4 regions of the Cellulomonas sp. P4_H12 genome follow, and region 2 is predicted to be linked to each of the others. Evidence: riboswitches for the same ligand, from Rfam matches in the RefSeq annotation. Region 2 holds a riboswitch; each other region holds the start of a gene.
What was found. A riboswitch is a leader RNA that binds a small molecule or an ion and turns the genes downstream of it on or off. The one in region 2 is predicted to bind S-adenosylmethionine.
Positions count from the first base shown of each region.

Region 1: linked by a shared signal. The riboswitch ahead of AC1DQC_RS00270 (aminotransferase class V-fold PLP-dependent enzyme) and the one ahead of AC1DQC_RS17315 (ABC transporter permease) in region 2 are both predicted to bind S-adenosylmethionine.
Region 3: linked by a shared signal. The riboswitch ahead of AC1DQC_RS18890 (NADPH-dependent FMN reductase) and the one ahead of AC1DQC_RS17315 (ABC transporter permease) in region 2 are both predicted to bind S-adenosylmethionine.
Region 4: linked by a shared signal. The riboswitch ahead of AC1DQC_RS18510 (methylenetetrahydrofolate reductase) and the one ahead of AC1DQC_RS17315 (ABC transporter permease) in region 2 are both predicted to bind S-adenosylmethionine.

Region 1 covers NZ_JBFUKJ010000001.1:47,139-52,721, forward strand. The annotation lists gene AC1DQC_RS00240 (DUF1684 domain-containing protein) at 1-449, shown strand, start outside; gene AC1DQC_RS00245 (hypothetical protein) at 446-763, opposite strand; gene AC1DQC_RS00250 (pyridoxamine 5'-phosphate oxidase family protein) at 874-1,356, shown strand; gene AC1DQC_RS00255 (DUF1345 domain-containing protein) at 1,361-1,972, opposite strand; gene AC1DQC_RS00260 (O-succinylhomoserine sulfhydrylase) at 2,015-3,274, opposite strand; gene AC1DQC_RS00265 (rhodanese-like domain-containing protein) at 3,271-3,684, opposite strand; SAM riboswitch class I at 3,695-3,797, opposite strand; SAM riboswitch class IV at 3,917-4,031, shown strand; gene AC1DQC_RS00270 (aminotransferase class V-fold PLP-dependent enzyme) at 4,076-5,470, shown strand; gene AC1DQC_RS00275 (YrdB family protein) at 5,494-5,583, shown strand, end outside.
Region 2 covers NZ_JBFUKJ010000035.1:24,331-29,913, forward strand. The annotation lists gene AC1DQC_RS17305 (dipeptide ABC transporter ATP-binding protein) at 50-1,681, opposite strand; gene AC1DQC_RS17310 (ABC transporter permease) at 1,678-2,610, opposite strand; gene AC1DQC_RS17315 (ABC transporter permease) at 2,612-3,601, opposite strand; SAM riboswitch class IV at 3,645-3,752, opposite strand; gene AC1DQC_RS17320 (rhodanese-like domain-containing protein) at 3,925-4,338, shown strand; gene AC1DQC_RS17325 (M20 family metallopeptidase) at 4,335-5,583, shown strand, end outside.
Region 3 covers NZ_JBFUKJ010000047.1:4,395-9,977, reverse strand. The annotation lists gene AC1DQC_RS18905 (tyrosine-protein phosphatase) at 1-616, opposite strand, end outside; gene AC1DQC_RS18900 (RNA polymerase sigma factor) at 630-1,805, opposite strand; gene AC1DQC_RS18895 (YciI family protein) at 1,834-2,217, opposite strand; SAM riboswitch class IV at 2,409-2,517, shown strand; gene AC1DQC_RS18890 (NADPH-dependent FMN reductase) at 2,534-3,061, shown strand; gene AC1DQC_RS18885 (flavin reductase family protein) at 3,058-3,603, shown strand; gene AC1DQC_RS18880 (LLM class flavin-dependent oxidoreductase) at 3,669-4,853, opposite strand; gene AC1DQC_RS18875 (FAD-dependent oxidoreductase) at 4,850-5,583, opposite strand, start outside.
Region 4 covers NZ_JBFUKJ010000043.1:9,637-15,219, reverse strand. The annotation lists gene AC1DQC_RS18525 (TetR/AcrR family transcriptional regulator) at 1-413, shown strand, start outside; gene AC1DQC_RS18520 (DNA-3-methyladenine glycosylase I) at 483-1,094, shown strand; gene AC1DQC_RS18515 (hypothetical protein) at 1,147-1,362, shown strand; SAM riboswitch class I at 1,484-1,580, shown strand; gene AC1DQC_RS18510 (methylenetetrahydrofolate reductase) at 1,648-2,685, shown strand; gene metE (5-methyltetrahydropteroyltriglutamate--homocysteine S-methyltransferase) at 2,693-5,014, shown strand; gene AC1DQC_RS18500 (MalY/PatB family protein) at 5,082-5,583, shown strand, end outside.

The sequences.
Region 1 (5,583 bases), on a different contig from region 2:
ACCCCGCCGCCACGCAGCTCGCCGCGTTCGACGGCATCCCGGCGTACGCGCCGTCGCAGGAGTGGGTGCTGACCGGCCGGTTCGAGCCCTACGACGAGCCGCGCACGGTCACCACGGGCGCGGTCGTGGACGGGCTCGAGCACCACCACACCGCGGTCGGCACCGTGCGGTTCGAGGTGGCCGGGATCCCGCAGTCGCTCATCGTCTTCGACGGTGGGGCGCGTGGGCTCAGCGTCCTCTTCCGCGACGCGACGAGCGGCGTCACCACGTACCCGGCGTCGCGCACCCTCGCGCTCGGCCCGGTGGCCGACGACGGCACGGTCACGCTCGACCTCAACCGCGCGTCGAACCTGCCGTGCGGCCTGACGCAGTTCGCCACCTGCCCGATCCCGCCGCCGGAGAACGTGCTGACGGTCGCGGTCGAGGCCGGGGAGCAGTGGGTGCGCTAGCCCGTCGAGGCGCGCACCCGCGCGATCTCCGCGTACCTCATCCACTCGTCCTCGGCCGACGCGGGCAGCGCGACCCAGTCGTAGAACAGCCGCCCGCTGTCGCCCGGTGACCAGACGGTCGCGCCGGGCAGCGCCAGCGCCTCCGCGTGCTCGGCGCTGTCCCGGCCGAGCTTGACCACCAGGCGGTCGCCGCCGACGTGCCCGGCGAACATGGTCGACCCCACCTTGAGGATCGGGCGGCCCATCATCTGCGCGCGGGTGGCGCCGCGGGCGACCAGGTCGTCGGCGATCGCGTCGTAGTCGCTGTCCGTCATGGACCGAGCATCCCGCGCGCCTCCGACATGCGGTAGCAGCGCGGCGTGCCTACGGTGGCCCGGCCGCCGCGGTCAGCAGCCCCGCGGGCGAGCCACCCGAGGAGGAACCCATGACGAACGAGGACCAGCAGGCCAAGGTCGCGGAACTGATCAAGGACGCGCGGATCGCGATGCTCACCACGGTGTCGGCCGACGGCTCGCTGGTGAGCCGGCCCATGGGCGTGCAGGACGTGGACTTCGACGGGGACCTCTGGTTCTTCGCCGAGGAGGGCAGCCACAAGGTGCACGAGGTCGAGGGCGGCAGCCCGGCCAACGCGGCCTTCGCGGACTCGACGGCCTGGGTCTCGGTCTCCGGTCGCGCGGAGGTGGTCCGGGACCGCGCCAAGATCAAGGAGCTGTGGGGCACCTCGGCCGAGGCCTGGTTCCCGGACGGTCCGGAGACGCCGGGCGTGGTCCTGGTGGTGCTCCGCGGCGAGACGGCGGAGTACTGGCACGCCAAGGGCGGCCGCCTGACGACAGCGTTCAGCCTGGTCAAGGCCAAGGTCACCGGCGAGCGCTACGACGGCGGCGAGAACGAGACCGTCCAGCTCTGAGCGGTCACATCGACGCGACGAGGTTGACCAGCAGAGCGATGATCACCGTCCCGAACAGGTAGCTGAGCAGGGCGTGGCCCAGCGCGGTCCGCCGCATCGCCGACGACCCGAGGTCGGTGTCGGAGATGGCGAAGCTCATGCCGACGGTGACGGCGACGTAGGCGAAGTCGGTGTACCGCGGCGCCTCGCGCATGTGGAAGTCGATCCCGCCGGCGCCGTCGGTCAGGTACATCCGCGCGTACCGCAGCGCGAACACCGTGTGGATCGCGGCCCACGACGTGAGGACGCTGGCGAGCACGGCGATGGTCGGCAGCAGCTGGCCGATGTTCTTCTCGACGAGCACGACGAGGACGCCGACCAGCGTGACGAGCGCCGCGAAGAGCACGACCGCGTGCGCGCCCCAGCGCGTCGGCTCCTCGCGCGTGGCGTGCGAGGCGGTGTCGTCGGGACCCATCGGAGCGACCGCCGCCCAGGTCCAGACGACGAACACGGCCGCGACGGTCGCCCAGCCGGCCAGCACCGCCGCCACGGCGGACGTCCAGCCGACGACGATGCCGACCAGGACGCCCGCCAGCGCCCCGACGATCAGCCTGGACAGCGACGACGACGCCTTCATGGCGCCAGTGTTCCGCGCGCGGCCGCGCAGGCCGGGGAGGTGTCAGCCGGCGAGTGTGTCGAGCGCCTGCGCCAGGTCGTCGACGAGGTCCGCGGGGTCCTCCAGACCGACCGAGAGCCGGACCGTCGTCTCCGCGATGCCCACCGCAGCGCGGCCCTCGGGCCCGAGCTTGCGGTGGGTCGTGGTCGCCGGGTGCGTGACCATCGACTTGGCGTCGCCGAGGTTGTTCGAGATGTCGACGATCCGCAGCGCGTCGAGCACCCCGAACGTGACCTTCTTGGCGACGTCGGGCTGCGCGCCGTCGGGGACCGCGAGGTTGAACGTGACCACCGTGCCGCCGCCGGACTGCTGCGCGAGCGCGAGCTCGTGCTGCGGGTGCGACGCCAGGTACGGGTACCGGACGAGCGAGATGCCGGGCTGCTCCTCGAGCCACGTGGCGACGTGCAGCGCCGACGCGGTCTGGTGCCGGACGCGCAGCGACAGCGTCTCCAGGCCCTTGAGCAGCACCCACGCGTTGAACGCCGACAGCGACGGCCCGGTGTTCCGGATGAGCGTCTGCACGGGCCCGTGGATGTACTCGTCGGTGCCCAGGATCGCGCCGCCGAGCACGCGCCCCTGCCCGTCGATGTGCTTGGTCGCGGAGTACACGATGACGTCGGCACCGAGCTCGAGCGGGCGGGAGAGCACGGGCGTGGCGAAGACGTTGTCGACGATCACGGTCGCGCCCGCGGCGTGCGCGAGCCGGCTGACCGCGGCGATGTCGACCAGGTCCTGCATCGGGTTGGACGGCGTCTCGAAGAACACCACGTCCGCGGGCGTCGACAGCGCCTCCTCCCACTGCGAGAGCTCGTGGCCGTCGACGTAGTCGGTGCGCACGCCCCACTTGGCCAGGATCTCGTCGAAGATCACGACCGTGGAGCCGAACAGCGCGCGTGCCGACACGATGCGGGAGCCGGAGCTCACGATCGCGGCCAGCGAGGTGAAGACCGCGGACATGCCCGACGCCGTGGCGTACGCGGCCTCGGCGCCCTCGAGCAGGCGCAGGCGCTCCTCGAACGTGGACACCGTCGGGTTGCCGTAGCGCGAGTAGAGGAAGCGGTCGGCCTCGCCGGCGAACGCGGCCTCGGCCTCGGCGGCGGCGTCGTAGACGTAGCCCTGCGTGAGGAAGAGCGCCTCGGACGTCTCGTTGAACTGCGAGCGCACGAGGCCGCCGCGCACGGCGAGGGTGTCGGGCCGCAGGTCGGCGCGCGGGGCGCGGCGGTCGTCCCAGTCCCCGGGGCCGGGGACGCGCCGGGCGCTCACGCCTGCCGCCAGGGCAGACCGGCGGCGCGCCAGCCCGTGTGTCCGCGGTGGCCGTCGGAGCCGACGTCGCCCTCGAAGCCCTCGAGCACGTTGTAGGCCGGGCCGAGGCCCGCGGACGTCGCGGCCTGCGCGGCGGCGACGGAGCGCACGCCCGAGCGGCAGAGGAAGACGACCGGGCGGCCGGCCGTGACGCCGGCGTCCGCCAGCTGCTTGAGGAACTGCGGGTTGGGCCGTCCCGACGGGTACGACACCCACTCGACCAGGGCCGAGCGGCCGCCGATCCGGGCGCCGTCGGGGATGCCGACGTAGCGCCACTCGGCGTCGGTCCGCACGTCGACGAGCACGGCGTTCTCGTCGGAGGTGAGGAGGTCCCAGGCCTGCTGGGGGGTCAGGTCGCCGGCGTAGCTCATGCAGATCCTCGTCTCATCGGTCCTGGCGGTAGCACCCTCGGCCGGGCACAGTGTGTGCCCGCGGGTTGCTGCGGCGTCGTCGAGCCAGATCTCTCGGCCGCTCTGGATGGTGCCGGTGATGCTACGCGTGCCGGGCTCGTCGAAACCAACTGGTGGACAAGGCGTCCCGGTAGGCGAGACGAACCGCGCGGTGCGTTGACAGGCGGCGCGGGGTGCCGCGACCCTCGTTGCAGGTCATGAGCGCCAGCGTCAAGCCCCGGCTCGCTGGCCGGCAACCCTCCTCCGCGGTGGGGTGCCCCGGGTGACGACCTGGCCGCGTCCCGTCCGGGGCTCGGCAAGCGCGGGGTTCCACCTGTCGAGGTGTCCCCCCGGATCGTGTCGGAGGACCTCCATGACCATCACCGCCGAGCGCGCCTCGTGTGCTTCCGTCGACGAGGTGGGGGCCCTGCTCCCGGTCGTCGGCGGCACCACCACCGTCCCGCTGGTGGACGGCACCCAGCGCGTCTACGCCAACCTCGACTACGCCGCCAGCGCCCCCGCGCTCGAGGCCGTCGCGGCGCGCGTGACCGAGGTGCTGCCGCTCTACGCGTCCGTGCACCGCGGTGCCGGCTACCTGTCCCAGGTGTCCACGGCGCTGTACGAGTCCGCGCGCCAGACCATCGCCCGGTTCGTCGAGGCGCGTCCCGCCGACGTCGCGATCATCACGCGCAACACCACCGACTCGCTCAACCTGCTGGCCGGCGTCGTGCCCGCCGGTGGCCGCGTCCTCGTCCTGGACGTCGAGCACCACGCCAACCTGCTGCCCTGGGTGCAGTCGACGGAGCGGCACGGCAACCGGACGACCATCCTGCCCATCAAGGACACGGTCGCCGCGACCCTCGACGCCCTGCGCGCCGAGCTCGCCCGGCAGCCGTATGCCCTGGTCACGATCACGGGCGCGTCCAACGTGACGGGGGAGGCGCTGCCCATCGACGAGGTCGTCGCCCTGGCCCACGCCGAGGGCGCCCGGGTGGCGGTCGACGGCGCGCAGCTGGTCCCGCACCGGGGCTTCTCGCTGACCGCGACGGACGCCGACTACGTCGCGTTCTCCGGCCACAAGACGTACGCACCGTTCGGCGCGGGGGCCCTCGTCGGCCGCCGCGACTGGCTCGACACAGGCACGCCGTACCTCGCAGGGGGAGGTGCGGTGCGCGACGTGCGGACCGATCGGACGGTCTGGCAGCCGGCGCCCGCGCGGCACGAGGCGGGCTCGCCCAACGTCCTCGGCGCGATCGCGCTGGCTGAGGCGTGCGACCAGCTGGCGGCCCTCCCCGCCGGCGCCCTCGCCGCCCACGAGGAGGCGCTCCGGGCGCGCCTCGTCGAGGGGCTGGCGGCCATCGACGGCGTCGAGATCGCGCGCATCTGGCCGGACTCGGCCGCGCCCGTCGGGGTCCTCACGTTCACCGTGCCGGACCACGACCCGGGCCTGGTCGCCGCGTACCTCGCCGCCGAGCACGGGATCGGCGTGCGCGACGGCCGCTTCTGCGCCCACCCGCTGCTCGCGCACCTCGGCGCGTCCGGCGGCGCCATCCGGGCCTCGGTGGGCGTCGGCACCACGAGCGAGGCGGTCGACCGCCTGGTCGAGGCCCTGACCCGGTACCTGGCCGACGGCCCTGCCGTCCGGTACGAGGTGATCGACGGCTGCTGGGCGGTCGTCGACGACACCCGTCCGCTGCTCGCGGTCCACGGCCTGGACCACCTGGCCGCGACCGCGGCAGCCGCCTGCGGCCCCGCCCTGGACGACTGACCGCCATCCCGGAGGCCGGCAGCATGGTCCCTCGGGTCGGGGTGTTCGGCGCCCTCGCGTTCCTGTGCGAGCTCGCGATGATCGCCCTGCTGGCGGTGGCCGGGTGGCGGCTC
Region 2 (5,583 bases):
CTGAGGGGTGGGGTGACGGGGTGTGGGGCTCAGTCACGTCGACACGAGGTCACGACGCACCCCCTTCACCCGCGCGCACGCGCGCGCCGGGGATCGCGGAGAGCAGCTGGGCCGTGTAGCGGTCGGTGGGGTGGGCGAAGACGGCCTCGACCTCGCCCTGCTCGACCACGCGGCCGCGCTGGAGGACCGCGACCTCGTGGGCCACCTGCCGCACGACGGCGAGGTCGTGCGAGATGAACAGGTAGCTGAGCCCGAGCTCGGACTGGAGGTCGGCCAGGAGGTCGAGGATCTGGGCCTGGACGGAGACGTCGAGCGCGGACACCGGCTCGTCGAGCACGACGAGCTCCGGGTGGAGCGCGAGCGCCCGGGCGATGGCGACGCGCTGGCGCTGACCGCCGGACAGCTCGGCGGGGCGGCGGTGCAGCACGGTGCGGGGCAGCGCGACGACGTCGAGCAGCTCGGCCGCCCGGGTGGCACGCTCCGCGCGGGACCCCACGCCGAACGCCTGCAGCGGCTCCGTGATGATCCGCTGCACCGAGAAGCGCGGGTCGAGCGATGCGTACGGGTTCTGGTAGACCACCTGCATCCGTCGCCGCAGCAGCCGCAAGGCTGCCCCGCGGGTGTGGGTCACGTCCGCCCCGTCCACCAGCACCGAGCCCGACGTGGGCTCCGCGAGCCGCAGCGCGAGGCGCGCGGTCGTCGACTTGCCTGACCCGGACTCCCCGACGAGCGCGAGGGTGCGGCCCCGCGGCAGCACGAACGACACGTCGTCGACCGCCCGCAACGTTCCGCCCCCCGCAGACCGGGGGAGCGCGAACTCCTTGGTCAGGTGCCGGACCTCGAGCGCGGGGACGGCGCTCGCGGGCGCGGGGGCGGCGATGGCCCGCGCGCCCCGCAGGCTCGGCGCGGCGGCGAGCAGCGCGCGGGTGTACGGGTCGCTCGGCGAGCCGAGCACCTGGTCGGGGGTGCCCTGCTCGACCACCCGCCCCTGCGACATGACGACGATCCGGTCCGCGCGGTCCGCGGCGACGCCCAGGTCGTGCGTGATGAGCAGGACGCCGGTGCCGGTGCCCGTCGTCAGCTGCTCGAGGTGGTCGAGGATCTGGCGCTGCACGGTGACGTCGAGGGCGCTGGTCGGCTCGTCGGCCACCAGCAGGCGCGGCTGCGCGGCGAGCGCGATCGCGATGAGCACGCGCTGCCGCATGCCGCCGGAGAGCTCGTGCGGGTACTGGCGCGCCCGCACCTCGGGTTCGGACAGACCGGCGCGTCGCAGGGCCTCGACGGCCTCGATCGCGGCGTTCTTGCGGTCCGCGAGGCCGTGGATCCGCAGGACCTCGGCCACCTGCTCGCCCACGCGGGTCACGGGGTTGAGCGACACGGTCGGGTCCTGCGGCACCAGGCCGACCAGGAGGCCGCGGACCGTGCGCAGCTCGCGCTGCGAGGCGCGGGCCATGTCGTGGCCCAGCAGGTCGATGCTGCCGTGGTCGATGACGGCGGCGGGGGCGAGCAGCCGGACGACGGCCGCGGCGGTGGTGGACTTCCCGGAGCCGGACTCGCCGACGACGGCCACGGTCTCGCCCGCGTCGACGTGCAGCGACACGTCCCGGACCGCGCGGACGGTGCCGCGCCGGGCCCGGTAGGCGACCGCGAGGTCGGTGACGGTGAGCAGGCGCTCGCTCATGCCGCACCCCCGTCGGGACGGTCGACCGCGCGGGAGATGCGGCCGGCGGCCAGCACGCTGATCGCGATGGTCAGGCCGGGCAGCGTGGTGAGCCACCAGGACGTCCGCAGGTAGTCGCGACCCCCGGACACCAGCGCGCCCCACTCGGGTGCCGGCGGCGGGGCGCCGTAGCCGAGGAAGCTGAGGGCGGAGACGGCCAGGATCGCCGCGCCGAGCTGCAGGGCGGCCAGGACCACGACCGGGCCCGCCGCGTTGGGCAGCACGTGCTGGAACAGCACCGACCACCAGCGGCTGCCGCCGGCGTGCGCGGCCTCGACGTACACCGACGACCGGACGCGCAGCACCTCCGAGCGCATGATGCGGGCGACGGTGGCGACGCTGGCCAGCCCGACGGCGATCGCGACCTTGACGGTGCCGAAGCCGAGCGCCGTGATGAGCGCGAGCGACAGGAGCAGCGCCGGGATGGACAGGAGGACGTCGACGGCGCGCATGACGACGTCGTCGAACAGCCCGCCGACGAACCCGGCGAGCAGCCCCACGAGCGCCCCCACCAAGAGGCCGACGCCGACCGCGACGAGCGCGGCCTCGAGGGTCAGGTGCGTGCCGTGCACCACCCGCGTGTAGAGGTCACGGCCCAGCTGGTCGGTGCCGAACCAGTGCGCGCCCGACGGCGGCTGCAGCTTGTCGGCGGGCACCCCGACGAGCGGGTCGCCCGGCGCGAGGACGTGGGGAGCGAAGGCCGCGACGAGCAGGAGAGCGAGCCAGACGATCGCCAGCAGCAGGCCGGGCCGGCGACCGAGCTCGCCCAGCCAGGCGAACCGGCCCGGCCCTTCCGCGTCCTGGCGGTCGCGCAGGGCGTCCGCGAGGCGGTCGTGCGAGGTGGCGGCGAACTCGTCCGGGGCGAGCTTGCGGTTGAGCAGGTCGGTCATGTCATGCCCCCGCCGTCACGGGCTCGACCAGAGGGGCACGTACGGCGGCCTTCGTCGGCCGGGAGCGCCGCACGATCCGGGGGTCGAGCAGCGGGTAGAGCAGGTCGACCGCGAGGTTGACCAGCACGAAGACCGCCGCGGCGAACAGCACGATGCCCTGCACCACGGGGATGTCCTGGGCGCTGACCGACGTGGCCGTCAGCCGGCCGATGCCCGCGCGGGAGAACACGGTCTCGGTGACCACGGCACCGGCCAGCAGCTCGCCGATGACCAGGCCCACCACGGTCAGCGCCGGGAGCGAGGCGTTGCGCAGGGCATGCCGGAAGTGCACGCGCGCCGGCCCGGCGCCCTTGGCTCGCGCCGTGTCGACGTACGGCTGGCCGAGGGTGTGCCGCAGCGACCGCGACAGCATCTGCGCGATGAGCGCCGCCGTCGGCACGGCGAGCGTCACGGCCGGGAGCACGATCGAGGCGAACCCCTTGTTGCCGACGGCGGGGAAGATCGGGTTCGCGAACGAGAACCACTGCACGAGCAGCAGGGCGAACCAGAACGACGGGATGGCCACGCCGAGCGGAGGCAGGCCGAGCAGGAGGTTCGACAGGCCGCGACCGCGCACGAGGGTGGCCAGGATCGCCAGGCCGCCGCCCAGCAGGAGCGCGAGCACGAAGGCGGCGAGCGCGATGGCCGCCGTGGGCGGCACCGCCTCGGCGATGAGGCCGGTCACCGGGCGGTGGAGCACCACCGAGGTGCCCAGGTCGCCGCGCAGCAGCGCGCCGAGCCGTGTGACGTACTGGACCGGCAGCGGCTGGTCGAGCCCGTACTGCGCGCGCAGCGCGTCCAGCTGCTCGGGCGTCACGTCGGACGACTCGCTGCCGTACATCAGGGAGACCGGGTCACCGGGCAGCGCGTACAGCACGACGAAGGACACCGTGTAGGCCGCCCAGAGCACCAGCAGCGCCTGTCCCAGGCGGGCGGTCACGTAGCGGTTCATGTGTGGTCCCGGGGGGAGGCGCGCATCGGGGTCCTCGATCTGCGGTCTGTGCTTGCACGGCGGGCGCCGTGCCGGGTCGTCACCTGGAGCACCCCGTCACCGGAAGGGTTGCTGCCCGACCAACCAGGGTTTGTCGTCGGGGCTCGAGACCGCGGCGAAGGTAGGCACGCGGCCGGGCGTCGTCAACGGTCCGCTGGGCCTTCTCATCAGATGGACAGCGAATCCGCCATGTGAGAAGCCGCTCGCGATCGTTGACATCGACCGCGCGGTCCTCGACGCTCCGGCGCCACGAGGGCCCTGGGCCCGCACCCGAAGGAGAACCCATGACCGACACCACCTCCCGGCCGGGCGCGCCCGCGGAGCACCTGAGCCTCGAGGAGGCCGCCGCGCTCGCACCCGTCGTGAGCCCGACGGAGGCCGCCGAGCGCGTGGCCGCCGGGGCGTTTCTCGTCGACGTCCGCAGCGAGGCCGGCCGGTCCCGCACGGGTGCCATCCCGGGCGCCACCGTCGGCGACCGGTACGCGATCGACGAGGAGTTCGACCTCACGGCGGCCACCCGGCACGCGCCCGTCGTGTCCCTGGACACGCCGATCGTCGTGGTGTGCGGCTCGGTGCGCGGGTCCGGGCCGGTGGCCGCGGAGCTGCGGGCCAGGGGCTTCACCAACGTGGTGCACGTCGACGGTGGCTTCCCCGCGTGGAAGGACGCCGGGCTGCCGGCCGAGGCGCCCGTCGGATGACCACCCCGTCCACCGCCTTCCTCGACGAGCTGCACGCGCTCACCGAGCGGCGGCGCGCGTCGTTCGTCCCTCTGACGTCGCCGTTCCCGGGGGCCGACGACGCGTCGCGCGCCCTCGTGCGGGCCGCGGCCAAGGCGGGGGAGTCCGACGCGCTCGACCTGGCCCACGCGATCCACACGCACCCGGAGGAGGCGTTCCGCGAGGTCCGCTCCGTCGCCGCGATCGCGGAGCTCCTGGGTCGGCACGGCGTGCCCGCTACGGTGGGCTCGCACGGCCTGCCGACGTCCCTGCGCGCCGGGCTGACCGCCGACGGACCGGACGACGGCGCCGCGCGGCAGGACGCCGGTCCCACGATCGCGATCCTGGCCGAGTACGACGCGCTGCCCGGCGTCGGTCACGCATGCGGMCACCAGCTCATCGCGGCGGCCGCGGTCGGGGCGTTCCTCGCGCTGCGGCAGGCCGTCGCGGACGGTCTCGAGCTGCCGGGCCGGGTCCTGCTGCTGGGCACGCCCGCCGAGGAGGGCAGCTCGGGCAAGGAGATCCTGGCGCGCAACGGGTTCTTCGATGGCGTGGACGCCGCGCTCATGGTCCACCCGTTCGGGTTCGACGTGGTCGACCACCCGTTCCTGGGTCGTCGGCAGCTGCGCGTGACCTACCAGGGGGTCGCCGCGCACGCGTCGGCGAGCCCGTTCATGGGGCGCAACGCCCTCGATGCCGTCGTCCTGAACTACCAGGCCGTCGCGATGCTGCGTCAGCACCTCCCGCCGAGCGACCGCGTGCACGGCGTGGTCCACGAGGGCGGCACCCGCCCGAGCGTGGTGCCCGAGCGCGCGACCGTGGAGTACTACGTGCGGTCCGCCAGCCCGGTCACCCTCAAGGACCTGTCGCAGCGGCTCGCGGACATCGCGCAGGGTGCGGCCCTGGCCACCGGCACCACCGCTGAGCTCGTCTGGGACGCCGCGCCGTTCACGCTCCCCGTCCGGACCAACTCGCCGCTCGCGGAGCGCTGGGCGGTGCACCAGGCGGGCCAGGGCCGGACCGTGCTGGCGGGCGGCGTCGTGCCCGAGATCCTCGCCGCGTCGACCGACTTCGGGAACGTGAGCGTCCGCCTGCCCGGCATCCACCCGATGATCGCCGTCAGCGACCCCGACGTGGCCCTGCACACGCGCGAGTTCGCGGACGTGGCCGGCGGCCCGCGCGGGGACGCCGCCGCGGTCGACGGCGCGGTCGGCCTGGCGCTCACCG
Region 3 (5,583 bases), on a different contig from region 2:
CGGCGGCCAGCTGCTGCAGCAGGGGGGCGAACGTCTCGCGGACGGCGGGGTTGACCGCGAGGAACTCGTCGAGCGCTCCCGCCTCGTCGACGCCCGCGGCGAGCAGCAGGATCGTCGCCGCCCACCCGGTCCGGTCCTTGCCCGCCGTGCAGTGGAAGAGCACCGGGGTGCGCGTCGGGTCGAGGACCGTGCGCACGAGCGCCGCGTACGCCGTGCGGGCGGACTCCCCGACGACCAGGTGCCGGTAGACGTCCACCATCTGTCCGGCGAGGTCGAGCTGGGCGAGGGCGTCGGTGTCGCCGCCGCCCAGCAGCAGCGGGATCTGGGCAGCCGTGCCGCCGGGCAGGTCGGCGAGCGCGTCGAGCACGAGCAGCGTCGCGCCCGCGGGCAGCTGGTCGGGCCGGCCCGCCCGCTCGTCGGCCGTCCGCAGGTCGACCACCGTGCGGATGCCGAGCCGTGCGAGGGCGTCGTCGGTGGTCGCCGCGGTGTCCGCGAGCTCGGCCGAGCGGTACGCAATCCCCGTCGCCACCGTGCTCCCGTCGGCGGTGGGGCGGCCGCCGATGTCGCGCAGGTTGGTGACGGCAGGCGACAGGAGGATGTGCTCGTCGACGCTCACGGGGCCCAGGCTCTCAACCGTGCCGGAGGCGCGCCACCTGCAGCCGCAGGTAGTCCCGCTCCGCCAGGCTGGTGGTCCGCCGCGATGCCAGCAGGAGCTCCTCGGCCGCCTCGGCGGGCCGCCCCGCCCGTTCGAGCAGGTGACCGCGCACCGCGGTGAGCCGGTGGTGGCCCGCCAGAGGCTGGTCCAGCGTCGCCAGCAGCGCGAGGCCGGCCTCCGGGCCCTCGACCATGGCGAGCGCGACCGCGCGGTTCAGCGTGACCATCGGGTTGCCCGTCAGGCGCTCGAGCACCCCGTAGAGCGCGAGCAGCTGGGGCCAGTCGGTCTCGTCGGCGCTCCTCGCGTCGTCGTGGACCGCCGCGATCGCGGCCTGGACCTGGTACTCGCCGATCGCGCCGCGCACCAGGGCCGCCTCGACCAGCGCGACGCCCTCGTCGATCATCGACCGGTCCCAGAGGCTGCGGTCCTGCTCGGCGAGCGGGACCAGCTCCCCGCCGGGACCCGTGCGCGCGGGCCGGCGCGCGTCCGTGAGCAGGACGAGCGCGAGCAGGCCGGCCACCTCGGCGTCGTCGGGAAGGCTCGCGTGCAGGTCGCGCGTCAGTCGCAGCGCCTCGCCGGCCAGGTCGGCCCGGGCCACCGCGGTCCCCGTGCTGCTGGCGTACCCCTCGTTGAACATCAGGTAGAGCACCCGCAGCACCGCCCGGAGCCGCTCGGCGTACTCGGCCTCCGACGGCATGCGGAACGGGCCGTCCAGCCCCCGCAGCGTCCGGCGGGCCCGGCTCAGTCGCTGCGCCATCGTCGGTTCCGGCACGACGAACGCCCGCGCGATCTCTGCCGTCGTCAGCCCGCCCACCGAGCGCAGCGTCAGGGCGATGGCCGACGCCGGGCTGAGCGCGGGATGGCAGCAGCCGAAGAGCAGGAGCAGGGAGTCGTCGGACTGCAGCGCGTCGACGCCCTGGTCCATGGTCGCGACGAGCTCCTCGCGCCTGCGCCGCGCATCCTCGCTGCGGTAGCGGTCGACCAGCTTGTGCTGCCCCACGACGACGAGCCAGGCGTGCGGGTTGTCCGGCACGCCGGTGCTCGGCCACTGCGTCGTCGCGGCGAGCAGCGCCTCCTGCAGGGCGTCCTCCGCGTCCGCCAGGTCGCCCGACCGCCGGACGAGCACGCCGAGGACCTGCGGCGCGAGCACGCGCAACAGGTCCTCGACGCTCGGCTGGTCACTCAGGGGAGGGCGCCGCCATCAGCGCGCGGACCTCGAACACCTGCTGGAGCGGCACGCCGTCCGGTCCGGGTGCGGCCGACGCCGTGGCCGCGATCTCGATGGCCCGCGCCTCGTCCTCGACGTCGACGGTCCAGTAGCCCGCGAGGAACTCCTTCGACTCGGCGAACGGCCCGTCGACGATCACCGGCGTGGACACCCCGTCGCTCCGCACGAACTTCGCGGTGTCCGGCCACGCGAGCCCCTGGCCGTCGACGAACTCCCCGCTGGTCACCAGCTCCGCACCCAGGTCCTGCTGGAACTGGATGTGGCGCCGCACGTCCTCCGGCGCCCACGTGTCGATGGGCGGCACGCCCTCGATGAAGTAGTTCATCAGCAGCATGTACTTCACGGTGCACTCCCGTTCGTCGGGCTCCGGTCAGGCCTGTCACCCACGGGTCGGAGCCGCTCGCACGTTCTCGACACGCATCCTTCCGGTTCTTCGCGACGCCCGTCCCCCTCCGCTGTCCGTCATTCGGGATTCTCCGGCGAAGCCCTTGCCGGGCGGCGGCCCGTTGCTACAACTCCGCCCTAGGTCACGAGCACCAGCGCGAAGCCCCGGCTCGCTGGTCAGCAACCCCTCCACGACGGGGTGCTCCGGGAGATGACCTGGCCGTACCGACCGGTGCGGCAAGCGTGCAGCGAGAAGGAGCTCCACCGTGGTCCACCAGCCAGTTCCCGACGTCGTCGCCCTCGTGGGCAACCCGAGGCCGGGGTCGCGCACCCTCGCCGCCGCCGTGCAGGTGGCGGACCGGCTCGCCGAGGGCGTGGACGTCACCACCGTCGACCTGGCCACGATCGGTCACCAGCTCTTCACGGCCGACCGCTCGCTGCTCGACGCCGCCCTCGCGACCGTGTCGGGCGCCCGGTTGCTCGTCGTCGCGACGCCGGTCTACAAGGCGACGTACACCGGCCTGCTGAAGTCCTTCCTCGACCTGTACGGCCCCGACGCACTGGCCGGCGTCGTGGCGGTCCCGCTCGTCGTCTCGGGCGGCCCGGCCCACCTGCTCGCCGGCGAGGTCCACCTGCGACCCCTGCTCGTCGAGCTCGGCGCGACCGTGCCCACGCGCGCACTCGCGGTCACGGAGGCCGACCTCGCCGACCTCGACACCGTCATCGACCGCTGGCTCGAGCGCGCGTACGGCCCGTTGCGCGCGGCCCTCGACGTCGCGGCGCTGACCGCATGACCGCCGAGATCCTCCGCGTGCTCGACGCCGACCTCACCCAGCAGGACGAGCCGCAGCTCAGCCCGCAGGCCTACAAGGACGTCTTCCGCCGCCACCCCGCCGGGGTGGCCGTCGTGACGCTGCTCGACGACGAGGGCCGGCCCGTCGGCTTCACCGCCACCTCCGTCATCTCGGTGTCCGCCGAGCCGCCGCTGCTCGCGTTCTCGCTCGCCTCGACCTCCTCGTCGTGGCCGGCCCTCTCGACGGCCCGCACGCTCGCGATCAGCTTCCTGGCCTCCGGGCAGGACGACGTGTCCGCGCGGTTCGCGACGAGCGGCATCGACCGGTTCGAGGCGGGCGGGTGGACGGCCCTGGAGACCGGCGAGCCGGTCATCGACGGCGCCGTGTCCTGGGTGCGCGGGCGCGTCGTGCAGCGCGTCCCCGTCGGCGGCTCCTACCTGGTGTCCGTCCGGGCGCTCGCGCACGGCATCGCCGACGAGGCCCTCCCGCTCGTCTACCACGACCGCACGTACCACCGGATCGGCGACCACACGGCCGTCTGACCCGTCGCAGAAGGCCCCCGGCATCGGATGCCGGGGGCCTTCTGGCGCGCGCTGACGTCCGCGCTCTAGCGGGAGCTGGCCGTTGCCAGGGCGCCCACCAGCTCGTCATCAGTCGGGCCCCACGCGCGGGCGAGCAGCTCGTACGAGCGGGCCGTGTCCGCCGGGTCGTGCGTGATGGTCGTGATCAGGAGCTCGTCGGCGCCGGTCGCGCGCACGAGCGCGTCGAGGCCCCGGACGACGGCGTCGGGGTCGCCGACGATCCGGGTGTCGATCCGGTCGCGCAGCAGCGCCTGTTCGGCCTCCTCGCGCAGCTCGAACGGCGTGGTCGTGCCGGGCCGCGGGTACGGGACCGCGCCGAGGCCCGCGCGGATGGAGAGCACCCACTCGCCGAACGGGTCGGCGAGCGCGACGGCCGCGGCCTCGGTCTCCGCGACCAGCACGTCGGCGGACACGACGACGTACGGCTCGTCGAGCACCCCGGGAACGAACGCCGCGCGGTAGGCCTCGACCGTGTCGAGCACCGTCGCGGGGCTCACGTGGTAGTTGGCGGCGAGGGGCAGGCCGAGCTCACCGGCCACGCGCGCGCTCTCCCCCGCGCTCGACGCGAGCACCCACAGCGCCACGTCCGAGCCCTCGACCGCCGGGCTGGTCACCCCGCGGTCGCCCGCCGTGGCGGTCCCGGCCTGCAGCGCGAGAACCGTGGCCAGCTCGTCGCGGAACCGGGCCGGCGTGCGGCCGGCGCCGAGGAATTCCTGGTGGGCCACGAACCGCGCGCGCAGGGCGGGGTCGGGGTCGGCGTAGTTCAGCGGCGGCGCGGCCGGCACGAGCAACCCGTCGACCACGCGGGCCTCCGACGGTGCGACCCGCGGGCGCGGGGCCGACGGACCCTCCTTGCTCGGCGGCGGGAACGAGGCCCGACCCAGCCCGAGGTCGACGCGCCCCGGATGCAGCGCGGCGACGGTCCCGAACTGCTCGGCCGCGACGACCGGGCTGGTGGACCCCAGCAGCACGGCGGCGGACCCGACGCGGATGGTCGAGGTGGCGCTCGCCGTCAGCGCCGCGAGCACGCCGGGCGTCGACGACGCGACGCCCGCGGCCAGATGGTGCTCGGCGTACCAGACCCGCCGGTACCCGAGCCGCTCCACCAGCCGCGCGCGGTCGACGGCGGACCGCAGCGCGTCGGCGCCCGTGCTCCCCTCCGGGACGGGCGCGAGGTCGAGCACGGACAGGGGGACGGCACGGCGGGTCATCGGATCTCCTGCAGGACGGGGCGGGACAGGTGGAAGGCGGGGTGCGAGGCCGACACGGGGTCGCCCGGGCGCTCCTCGGCGAGGTCGGCCAGCACGCGACCGATCGCGGGGGCGAACTTGAAGCCGTGGCCGGAGAAGCCGGCGGCGACCACGAGGGGGCCGCGGCGGTCGAGCACGAAGTCGTGGTCGGGGGTGGTGGTGTACGTGCACGAGATCGGCGCCGGCGTCGAGGCGTCGACGCCGGGCAGCCACTGCGCCGCGTACTCCTGCAGCAGCGCCAGCTGGGCCGGCTCGGGCGTGAACGTGCGGCGGTCCGGGTGCGTCACGGGTCCGACGGCGTGGAAACCGACCTTGATCCCCTCGCCGGGGGTCCCCAGCCCGTACGTGCCGCTGGGCCACGGGTGGTCGCCGAGCGGGCGGTGCGTGAAGCTCGGCCAGTCGTCGGGCGTGCCCGACCGCAGCGCGAAGTGCGCGGGCTGCTCCTGCGTGACGACGAGCGGCGGCGCCGCCGACCCGAGCAGCGCGGACGTCCAGGCGCCGGCGGCCAGCACGACGCTGCGGGCCCGGAACGGACCCACGGAGGTCTCGACGAGCACGCCGTCGCCGACGGTCAGGGACAGGACCTGCACCTCGTGCCGCACGTCCGCGCCGAGGTGGGCGGCGGCGGACTGCAGCGCGGCGACGGCGCGGTCGGCGTGGACCCGACCGGCGGTCCGGGTCTCGTGCAGCA
Region 4 (5,583 bases), on a different contig from region 2:
TGGCCCGCACGACCACGGTGCTGCACGCCGTGGGTCCGGGCCGCCTCGCCTGGATGGAGGGGATGCTCTCGGCCCTGGAGGACACGCCCCTGTCCGAGCGGCAGAAGGTCGGGGCGATCGGCCTGCTCGCCACGCACGCCCTCGACCAGCTGCGCGTCACCGAGGAGCTGTCGGACGGCCGGCGCACAGCGACCGTGGGCGCTGCCGACGGCGCCGACGAGGCACCCGACCTGGGCGACCTGATCGGCGTCCTGGCGTCGCCGTCGGCGCACCCCGCGCTGCTCCGGGCGGCCGAGGAGGGCGCGTTCTCCTTCGGTCTCGACGACCGGGCGGGAGACGGCGACGGCCTCGACTTCGGGACCACCCTGATCCTCGACGGCATCGAACGCCTCATCGCCCTCGCGGCGCAGTGAGCCGCCCACAGCCACCCGGTCCGCACACCCGCTCGGACCGGTGTCGGCGGCGCCGGGCAGACTCGACGCATGACCTCGCCTGACGCCCTGCGCACCGGCCGCTGCTTCGGCGACGGCAACCCGCTCTACGAGCGCTACCACGACGAGGAGTGGGGCGTGCCCGTGCACGACGAGCACGCGCTCTTCGAGCGGTTCGCGCTCGAGGGCTTCCAGTCCGGCCTCGCCTGGATCACGGTGCTCCGCAAGCGGCCTGCCTTCCGCGACGCCTTCGCGGGGTTCGACCCCGAGGTGGTGGCCGGCTTCGGCGACGACGACGTGGCGCGGCTCCTGGCCGATGCGGGCATCGTGCGCAACCGCGCCAAGATCGAGGCGACGATCGCCAACGCCCGCGCGCTGCGGGAGCTGCACGCCGCCGGGGGCACCCTGGACGCGGTCCTCTGGTCGCACGCGCCCGACCGCGCCGCCCACGTCCGACCCCTGACCTGGGCCGACGTCCCCGCCCAGACGCCCGAGTCGCGCGCGCTCGCCACCGAGCTCAAGTCGCTCGGCTTCCGGTTCGTCGGACCCGTCACGGCGTACGCGGCCATGCAGGCCTGCGGGGTGGTCGACGACCACCTGGCCACGTGCCCGTCGGCGACCGCCGCGTCACCCGCCCGGGTGAGCACTACTCCTGCCGGGTGACGCTCCCGTCCACCCCTCGGAACGCGGTGTGACGCGGACTACAGTGCGGGCCATGACGGAGATGCCCAACCACGACGCCCGGCGTGATGCCGCGCGCGCGGCGGCGGAAGCTCTGGCGGACAACGCTGTTCCCGACGCGGGGATCCTCGCGGCCGTCCAGGACGGGCTGCTGTCCGTCCCGGCCGGCTCGCCGAACTCGTGGTTCGACGTGCCGTCGCAGCGCAGCCGCCTGCAGCCGGGGACCCTGTCCCCGCGCCGCCCGCACTGACGCGCCCGCTCCGGACGGCCGCGCCCGCGCTGCGGCGCGCCCGCGTGACGGCACGCGGACAACGTCGTCTCACGGGCCGAGCACGGTTGCCCAGCATGTGATCGTCGGTCTACCATCGCGCCTACCATCCAGAGCGGCCGAGAGACCTGGCTCGACGACGCCGCAGCAACCCCCCTCCCCGCCGAGGGTGTGGGTGCTTCCGCCAGGGACGATGGAGTGAGCGATGTCCCCGCAGACCACGTGTCCCCGCACCGCACCGGTGCCGACGACCCCGCCGGCCGCGCCATGAGCGCCGCCGCCGTGGAGCCCCGCACGCCCGGCCTGCACGCCGCACCCGCAGCCCGCCCGCAGTCGGCGAACGACCGCCCCACGATCTCGTTCGAGCTCTTCCCGCCCCGGAACCCCGACGCCGCACCGCGCCTCTGGGCCACCATCCAGGCGCTCGAGTCGGTGCACCCCGACTTCGTCTCGGTCACCTACGGCGCCTCGGGCAAGACCCGGGTCACCACGCGCGCGCTGGTCCGCCGGCTGCTCCGCGAGACGACGCTGAACCCGATCGCCCACCTGACCTGCGTCGGCACGTCCCGCGCGGAGATCACGGAGATCGTCGGGGAGTTCCTCGACGAGGGCCTGCGGTCGTTCCTCGCGCTGCGTGGCGACCCGCCCACCGACCAGAGCGACTGGGCGGCCCACCCCGACGGGCTGCAGACCGCGGGCGAGCTGGTCGAGCTGCTGCGGGACATCGAGGCCCAGCGCTGCGCCGACAGCCCGTCGCAGGCCGTCCGGGCGCGCGTGCGGCCGCTGTCGGTCGCCGTCGCCGCGTTCCCGCGCGGCAACCACGCGACCGGGGGCACTCGCGCGCAGGACGTCGCCTCGCTGCTGGCCAAGCAGCAGGCCGGCGCCGACTTCGCGATCACGCAGGTGTTCTTCGACGCCGACGACTACCTGGGTATCGTGGCGGAGGCCCGTGAGGCCGGCGTGACCATCCCGATCATCCCGGGCATCATCCCGACCACGGACCCGGCCCGCCTGCTGCGGGTGCAGGAGCTGACCGGCGTCCCGGTGCCGCGCACTCTCCTGGACCTGCTGGGTTCTGCCGACGACGAGCTCGACCGCCACCGCCGGGGGATCCGCGCCAGCGTCGACCTCGTCAACGGCGTCCTGGACGGCGGGGCACCCGGCGTCCACCTGTACACGTTCAACCAGCACCATGCCGCACTTGACCTGCTCGAGGGTGCACACCTCGACGGCGGAGCTCGGACAGCTCCCGACCTGGCCGGATGGCCGCAGGACACGGCACCCGCCCGACCCCCGAGGGACTGAGAAACACATGAGCACTGCGACATTCCCCGCCAGCTCCGTGCTGGGCTACCCGCGCATCGGCCCCCGTCGCGAGCTGAAGAAGGCCCTCGAGGCGTTCTGGGCCGGCCGCACGACGGCCGACGAGGTCGAGGCCACCGCCGCCGAGCTGCGACGCCGCACCCGCACCCGTCTGGCCGAGCTGGGCCTGGCCACCGACGTGCCCGCTATCCCGAGCGCCTTCTCGTTCTACGACCACGTGCTCGACGCGACCGCCGTGGTGGGTGCCGTGCCGGCCCGCTTCGCGGACGTCGTCGGGGCCGACGGTGCGCTCGACCTCGCCGGCTACTCGACCGTGGCCCGCGGCCGCGGCGACGACCTGCCGCTCGAGATGACCAAGTGGTTCGACACCAACTACCACTACCTGGTCCCCGAGATCGGCCCGGAGACCGAGTTCCGCTTCGCGAGCGACCGCCCCGTCCGCGAGTTCGCGGAGGCCCTGGCCGACGGCGTGCTCACGCGCCCGGTGCTCGTCGGCCCCGTCACCTACCTCGCGCTGGCCAAGCCGACCGAGGACGCCCCCGAGGGCTTCGCGCCGATCGACCGCTTGGCCGACCTGCTGCCGGTCTACGCCGAGCTGCTCCAGGCGCTCGCGGCTGCCGGCGCCACCTGGGTCCAGCTGGAGGAGCCCGCGCTGGTCTCCGACTCGATCGCCGTCCCCGCCGAGCAGCTGCTCGCCGCCGTCATCGAGGCGTACCGCGCCCTGGCGACGGACCTGACGGACCGCCCGGCCATCCTCGTCGCGGCGCCGTACGGCGACCTCGGCGCGGCGTTCCCGGTGCTCGCCGCCACGGACATCGAGGCCATCGGCATCGACCTGGTCCGCGGCCACGCGCCGACGGAGAAGGTGCCCGGCCTCGAGAGCAAGACGCTGGTCGCCGGCGTGATCGACGGCCACAACATCTGGCGCGCCGACCTGGACGCGAAGCTGCAGATCCTCGAGCAGCTCGAGGGCCTCGGCGCCGCCGCCGTCACGGTCGGGACGTCGACGTCGCTCTTCCACGTCCCGCACACGCTCGAGGACGAGCCGAACCTCGACGCCACGCTGAAGACGTGGCTCGCGTTCGCCGACGAGAAGGTCGTCGAGGTCGTCACCCTGGCAGAGGGCCTCACCGAGGGCCGCGAGGCCATCCACGAGCAGCTGCTCGCCGCGTCCGACGCGGCGACCTCGCGCCGCACGGCGCCCGGCGTCGTCAACCCGGCCGTCCGGGACCGCGTGGCTGCGCTCGACGAGGCGGCGTTCAGCCGGGGCTCGTTCGACGAGCGCAAGGCCGCCCAGGCCGCCCGGCTCAACCTGCCCCCGCTGCCGACGACGTCGATCGGCTCGTTCCCGCAGACCACCGAGATCCGCACGGCCCGCGCGGCGTTCGGCAAGGGCGAGCTGACCGAGGAGCAGTACGACGAGGAGATGAAGGCGGAGATCCGCCGCGTCGTCGAGCTGCAGGAGAAGATCGGCTTCGACGTGCTGGTGCACGGCGAGCCCGAGCGCAACGACATGGTGCAGTACTTCGCGGAGAACCTCGACGGGTTCGCCGTGACGCAGAACGGCTGGGTCCAGTCCTACGGCTCGCGGTGCACGCGCCCGTCGATCCTGTGGGGCGACGTCTCGCGGCCGAAGCCGATCACGGTCGAGTGGTCGTCGTACACGCAGTCGCTGACCGAGAAGCCGGTCAAGGGCATGCTGACGGGCCCGGTCACCATCCTCGCGTGGTCGTTCGTCCGCGACGACCAGCCGCTGGGTGACACCGCCAACCAGGTCGGCCTCGCCCTGCGCGACGAGATCGCCGACCTCGAGGCGGCGGGCATCGCCGTGATCCAGGTGGACGAGCCCGCGCTGCGCGAGCTGCTGCCCCTGCGCGTCGAGGACCACCCCGCGTACCTCGACTGGTCGGTCCGCTCGTTCCGACTGTCCACGGCCGGCGTCCGCCCCGACACGCAGATCCACACCCACCTCTGCTACTCGGAGTTCGGCGAGATCATCGGCGCGATCGACGGGCTCGACGCCGACGTGACGTCGATCGAGGCCGCCCGCTCCAAGATGGAGATCCTGGGCGACATCTCGGCCGCCGGCTACCCGCGCGGCATCGGCCCGGGCGTCTACGACATCCACTCGCCCCGCGTGCCCAGCGAGGCCGAGGTCGAGGAGCTGCTCACCGAGGCCGTCAAGGCGATCGCCGTGGACCAGCTCTGGGTCAACCCGGACTGCGGCCTGAAGACCCGCCGCTACGAGGAGGTCGCCCCGTCGCTGGAGCACATCCTCGAGGCGACGCGGAAGGTGCGCGCGACGCTCTGATCCTCACCACGACGGCCCCGGACATCGCCAAGGTGTCCGGGGCCGTCGTGCGTCCTAGGGTCGGCGCGTGACGATCTTCGACACCGTCCCGCTCGACCAGCTCCGTCGCCGGACCAGCGAGAAGTGGCGCGCCTACCCGCCCGACGTGCTGCCGCTGTTCGTCGCCGAGATGGACGTCCCGCAGCCCGAGCCCGTGATCCGTGCCGTGCACGACGCGATGCGCTCGGGCGACACCGGCTACCCGCACGGACGCGCGTTCGCCGAGGCGATGGGCGAGTTCGCCGCGCAGCGCTGGGGCTGGGACGTGGACGTCGCCGCGTCGCGCCTGGCGTCCGACGTCATGGTGGGCGTGGTCGAGGCGCTTCGTCTGGTGACCGACCGGGGTGGCGCGGTGGTCATCAACCCGCCCGTCTACCCGCCGTTCCGCGCGTTCCTGGAGCACGCCGGGCACGTCGTCGTGCCCGCCCCGCTCGGTCCCGACGGGCGGCTCGACCTCGATGCCCTCGACCGCGCGTTCGGCCGCGCCCGCGCCCATGGCCCGCGCCCGGCGTACCTGCTGTGCCACCCGC